DNA from 2 places in the Spartinivicinus marinus genome. Region 2 is predicted to be linked to the other one. Evidence: predicted binding sites of a transcription regulator. Region 2 holds the regulator's gene; the other holds the start of a gene.

The links. Region 2 encodes FNR, which switches genes on or off when oxygen is low (the NO sensors DNR and NnrR bind a similar motif). Its sites were predicted from a motif close to TTGATNTANATCAA; they were not measured.
Region 1: the regulator FNR is predicted to act here: its motif matches at 933-946, upstream of trhP (prephenate-dependent tRNA uridine(34) hydroxylase TrhP).

What each region holds. Positions count from the first base shown of each region.
Region 1 is NZ_JAPJZK010000001.1:3,056,348-3,059,516, reverse strand. Features, by position in the region: gene radC (RadC family protein) at 1-316, shown strand, start outside; gene rpmB (50S ribosomal protein L28) at 478-714, shown strand; gene rpmG (50S ribosomal protein L33) at 727-882, shown strand; gene trhP (prephenate-dependent tRNA uridine(34) hydroxylase TrhP) at 1,145-2,470, shown strand; gene OQE68_RS13790 (hypothetical protein) at 2,761-2,988, shown strand; gene OQE68_RS13785 (DesA family fatty acid desaturase) at 3,101-3,169, opposite strand, start outside.
Region 2 is NZ_JAPJZK010000001.1:6,351,714-6,354,882, forward strand. Features, by position in the region: gene hemN (oxygen-independent coproporphyrinogen III oxidase) at 1-854, shown strand, start outside; gene fnr (fumarate/nitrate reduction transcriptional regulator Fnr) at 961-1,713, shown strand; gene OQE68_RS27915 (adenine phosphoribosyltransferase) at 1,766-2,308, shown strand; gene OQE68_RS27920 (hypothetical protein) at 2,727-3,169, shown strand, end outside.

The DNA of each region.
Region 1 (3,169 bases), 3.3 Mb from region 2:
TCAACGAGAGGTCTTTGGCGCTCTAATGCTCAATAGCAAAAACCAGGTTATTGAGTTTAAAGAGCTGTTTTTTGGTACCATTAGCAGCGCAGCCATCTACCCTCGGGAAGTTGCAAAAGCAGCTCTAGAATCAGGGGCCAGGCATGTCATCCTGGCTCATAACCACCCTAGCGGTTCTGCTGAACCCAGCCAAGCAGATGTTGACATTACTACCAGCTTAAAAGAAGCACTGGAGCTGATCGAAGTAAGTGTCATTGACCACTTGGTTATTGGGGACAACAAAGTCGTATCACTGGCTGAGTTAGGCTACATTTAAAAGCAAACTCAACTCAAAAATTAGCCAATTTTCTTGCCTAGAGAGAGCTGTTCTGGTATAAAGCACTGCTCTTTAAGGGGGGTGCTGCTTGCACACTGTGGCAAAACACAAGCCTCCTCGTGGCACTAGTTGGAACTTAATCAAGCGCAGAGGCTGAGCAAATGTCTAAGGTTTGTCAGGTCACTGGAAAGCGTCCAGTTACCGGTAACAATGTATCTCACGCACACAACAAAACGCGTCGTCGTTTTTTGCCTAACTTACACCACCATCGCTTTTGGGTAGAGTCTGAAAAGCGGTTTGTTAAATTGCGGGTTTCTGCTAAAGGCATGCGCATCATCGATAAGAAAGGCATCGATAGCGTATTAGCAGATCTTCGTTCTCGTGGCGAAAAAGTGTAAGGAGCAACTATCATGCGTGATAAAATTAGAATGGTTTCCAGTGCAGGAACTGGTCACTTCTATACCACTGATAAAAACAAGCGTAGCACTCCAGACAAGCTGGAGATGAAAAAGTACGACCCTGTTGTTCGTAAACACGTTATCTACAAAGAAGCAAAAATCAAGTAAGATTTTTGTCGTTTTGTCAGTGTGCAAAAAACCCGCGAAAGCGGGTTTTTTTGTTATAGGTCAGTACTCAACAGCTATAGCCAAAGCGAATGTTTTTTAGGGGCGGCCGTCGAGCGATGAAGCCCCATGAGTTTATGTTCTTATAAATGATTGGGGTGAAGAGCGACGACAACAAACCCTAAAAATCATTCGAGAAGGGTATAACTTGAGTTAAAATTCAGCCTTTCATTTTTCAAGCTTACTTTTTTCAGAGGCAGTCGCCATGGTCAAGGCACCTGAACTTTTATCCCCAGCTGGTACTTTGAACAATATGCAATATGCATTTGCTTATGGTGCAGACGCTGTATATGCAGGACAGCCGCGCTACAGCTTGCGGGTTCGCAATAACGATTTTGATCTTAAAAACTTAGCCACAGGCATAGATATTGCCCATCAACAGGGCAAGAAATTTTACCTAGCTAGCAATATTGCCCCTCATAACAGCAAGGTTAAAACCTACCTGCGTGATATTGAGCCAGTTATTGAAATGCAGCCTGATGCCTTAATTATGTCAGACCCCGGCTTGATTATGCTGGTAAAAGATCGTTGGCCAGAAACAGAAATTCACCTTTCAGTACAAGCCAATGTTGTAAACTATGCAGCAGTTGAGTTTTGGGCCAGACAAGGCGTTAGCCGCATTATTCTATCGCGTGAATTATCCCTGGATGAAGTGGCTGAAATTCGTGAAAAATGCCCAAGTATGGAATTAGAAGTATTTGTTCATGGCGCCCTTTGCATTGCTTATTCTGGTCGCTGTTTACTCTCCGGCTATATGAACCATCGCGATCCCAACCAAGGGACTTGCACAAATGCCTGCCGCTGGAAGTACGATGCCCATGAAGCCAAAGAAACGGCTGAAGGCAATGTTGTTCCCGTAAAAGCAATCGACCCAGCCAACATTGAGCCTCAATTAGGCAGTGGAAAACCCTCTGACCAAATTGTCTTACTTCAAGAGCAAGGACGACCTGAACAATATATGCCTGCATTTGAAGATGAACACGGCACCTATATTATGAATTCAAAGGATTTAAGAGCTGTACAACATGTGCCGCGTTTTGTTGAGATGGGTGTCCACTCCTTAAAAATTGAAGGCCGCACTAAGTCCCATTATTACGTTGCCCGTACCGCACAGGTTTATCGACAAGCAATTGATGATGCCGTCGCAGGCAAAGCTTTCAATATGGAGTTAATGGATACCTTAGAAAACCTGGCTAGCAGAGGTTACACCGAAGGATTTTATCGACGCCATGTACACGATGAATATCAAATGTATGAGCGAGGAAATTCGATTAGCGAAAAACAACAGTTTGTGGGTGAAATTGTTGATAGTGATGGTCAGATGATTACTGTTAATGTGAAAAACCGTTTTCAAGTCGGCGATAAATTAGAATTGATGTCACCGCAAGGCAATCAAACATTTGTGCTAAATCATATTGAAGCCAAAAATGGAGAAAAACGCGATGTAGCTCCAGGCTCTGGACATCAGGTAAAAATACCTATGGTGGGTTATGACAGCCAGTTTGGTTTACTCACAAAGTATTTAGGATAAGAGCACACAAATAATTTTTTTACACAACAGTACCAAAAAAACTTGTATTTATTAGCCTAAATGACTATTTACTCAAATGAGAAAAACGCTAGCCTAGATACATAATTTCTGTGGTCCAATGTATCCAGACTATGCTACAGCAGTGGTGCACTGTATAAATAAGGCTGCACCCTCAGGAAGTAAGGGGGAAATACTTCCTAATCTTACACCCACAACAATAGTGATAACCTGTGATACCAGCCATTTAATTTTTGACACTTTTCCATAGTGCATTAATGGGGGAATAAACCATGCATGGATTAGCAACTCAACAGCATAACAGCAGTGTTGTCCATATAAGTACTTGGCATGCTTTGGTCGCAGAGTTGGCCGAAACAGCTCAGCCAGTTTTTATCTTATTACCATCAATCGGCAAAGTGCAGGGAGTAATAGAGTCATTACAAGGAGATATGGTTACCATTCGGCTGACTAATAGCCGGCTATTGATGCATTTAAACCAATTAGTCATATACCGCTAAGGAGTTTCTTTATTTACCTCAGTTAGTGGCAACAACATATACAAATAGAACGACTCAAAGGCAGGCAGAAAGCGGCTGTTATTGATAAAGCCATAACAGCCTGAATTTCTTTTTAACCAGAGACAGGGCTCGCTAACCGATAGCTACGCAGTAGCGCTGCAAAATCAGCCAGTGCTTTAAT
Region 2 (3,169 bases):
ATCCAGTTGTACAAAAAGCGGTTAATCGCGTTCAATCAGAAGCTGAAACAGAAGCTATTTTTGAAGCAGCCAGGGCATTATTATTTAAATCCATTAATGTGGATTTAATTTATGGATTACCTTTTCAAACCACTGCCAGTTTTTTAGAAACCCTTGATAAAGTCATTGCGCTCTCACCCGACCGGCTATCTATTTTCAATTACGCTCATTTACCCCATCGGTTTAAGCCTCAAAGAAGGATTAAAGCCAGCGACTTACCTTCTGCTCCAGAAAAGCTCAGTATTTTACAACACAGTATTGATCGGCTACAGGCAGCTGGCTACCACTATATTGGCATGGATCACTTTGCTTTACCTGATGACAAACTGGCTACCGCTCAAGCAAAAGGCGAATTACATCGTAATTTCCAAGGCTATACCACCCATGGCCATTGTGACTTAATTGGGTTTGGCGTCTCTTCAATTAGCCAGATTAATGATATTTATTGCCAAAACCACACTGCACTTGATGACTATATTCAGTCAATCGAAAATAATCAGCTACCCATTAAACGTGGTATTCAATTAAATCAGGATGATTTACTTAGACGAGGTATTATTCAACAGCTAATCTGTCACTTTCAGGTAGATTTAGCCAAGTATTGCCAACCTTTCGGTATAAACTGGCACGTTTATTTCCAGAAAGAAATTATGCAACTCATGCCAATGGTTGAAGATAAGCTCATCACCCTAACTGATAGCAAGTTAATCATCACCAATAATGGAAGGCTGTTAGCCAGAAATATCTGTATGGTGTTTGATCGATATCTAGCAAGCAAACAATCATCAGAGAATTTATTTTCTAAAGTTATTTAATACTAAAAACTTTCGCTTGTTGCTAACTGGGTCACCCCCTACAATAATCACAATGTACCCGTTAGCCTAAATTAACAATTTTTGCGTTCGAGGCCTCAGCGTAACAATGATTGCCAAAGTAAAACCTATCAACCAAGTCGCTTGCAAAGATTGCATTCTAAGCACCCTTTGTCTGCCTATTGCCTTAAAAGTAGAAGATATTGATACGCTAGACAGCATCATTAAACGAGGCAAACCATTACGCAAAGGCGAGCACCTATTTTTCCAAGGTGACACATTCAGCTCTATCTATGCCGTTCGTTCGGGTGCCTTAAAAACCTACACCACCACTGATGATGGTGTTGAACAAATTACTGGCTTCCAACTGCCAAGTGAATTAGTTGGGTTAAGTGGTATTGATGACGAGCATTACCCCGTATCAGCCCAAGCGGTAGAAACCACTATGGTTTGTGAAATCCCCTTCGAACGACTGGATGAACTTGCCAGTACCCTGCCCGAGCTCCGTCGTAAATTAATGCAAATCATGAGCAAAGAAATTCGCGAAGATCAGCAAATGATGTTGTTGCTCAGTAAGAAAAATGCCGATGAACGTATTGCAACCTTTCTCTTAAATTTAGCTGCCCGCTTCCGTCGCCGTGGCTTTTCTTCTCAGGCTTTCAGACTCCCCATGTCTCGCAATGAGATGGGTAATTATTTGGGACTTGCGGTAGAAACGGTTAGCCGTGTCTTCACGCGCTTCCAAAAAAATGGCTTAATCGACGCGAATGGCAAGGAAGTCCTGATCAAAGATTCCATGACTATTTGCTCTTTAGCTGGAGGCAAACCTGTTAACCAAGCCAACGACTCATTAACAGGCTAGCCCTTCCCTAGCTGGGGAGAGCATCGATAAACCATTATTTGGAAAACTAATAATGATATTTGACGAATATTATATAAAGTCATTAATTCGTAATGTTCCTGACTGGCCCAGCCCTGGTGTAATGTTTCGTGATATTACGCCCTTATTTAAATCACCAAAAGCCCAACGCATGGTAGTTGATAGCTTCATTCAACGTTATGTAGATGCCGACTTTACCCATATTGGCGCCATGGAAGCCCGAGGTTTTTTACTTGGCTCAGTCATTTCCTATGAGTTGAATAAACCACTAGTGTTATTTCGAAAACAAGGCAAACTACCGGCGAAAACCATTGCAGAAGAATATGACATCGAATACGGAAAAGCAGTACTAGAAATACAACATGATGCCTTTGAAAGTGGTGCAAGCATCCTACTCGTGGATGACTTGATTGCCACAGGAGGCACTTTACTTGCTGCAGCAACTTTAACCCGACAGTTAGGGGGTAGTATTTATGAAGCAGCGGCTATTATTGACTTGCCAGATTTAGGTGGTAGCCAAAAGCTTCAAGACTCAGATATTCCCGTTTATACACTTTGTGCCTTTGCTAAAGATTAGTCAGTGTTAACTACTTCTGATCGCACCCCTCAAAGGGTGCGCCAGTCATCTAAGAATAAACCCGCTAGTTTCACCGTCATTTAAATGACAACACTGTCAGCTATTTGATCACTTCCCAACTATCTTTTTCATCTTACTCAACAAACATCGGACAGGTTAACAAGCAAAAGTGCTTTTTCCACTACTGCTAACTCCATACTTCACAGCATTTTCCTTACTAAATACTTTTTAACTTTTTCCAAGTAAAGCAAGCCGTTAAGTTGCGTATTTCAGTCTACACTAACCATAAAATAGGATTGTATTCAAGATAAGTCATTTTTTTGCAACGAATAAAAGGAATGCCAATAGCAGTAAAGGCCCATACTGGTCAAAAAAATGCATTAAAAACAATAAACGTAGGGAAAATGAGAGTTGAATAATGGGCATTTGTGCAGAAGAGCTAAGACATTATGTCGTTCAACCCACTTTAAAGCAATTGCAAATCAAGCATTGCTTAGCAGAAAACTTGCTAATGGGGACAGCTGCTCAGGAAAGTGGGCTTGGCTTCTACCTACGCCCTAAAAAACACCACTCCTATGGCATTTATTGCATTACTCCCCTGATGCATAGAAATATATGGGATAAATATTTGGTTCAACTACCAGAACTGGCAAGTCAGGTCAGGGGATTAGCTAGCCAACATGAATTTTTGGAAAATCCCCACCAAGAATTAGCTACTAATCTCAGTTATGCAACAGCTATTGCTTGGATGGTTTACCAGCGTGTCCCGAATTTTCCGACTAAAGGTGATCCTGCCAATTTAGGGCTATTGGGAAAATGCTGGCGCCGTTATTACCATGGTAAACCCCAGGCCTCACTAGA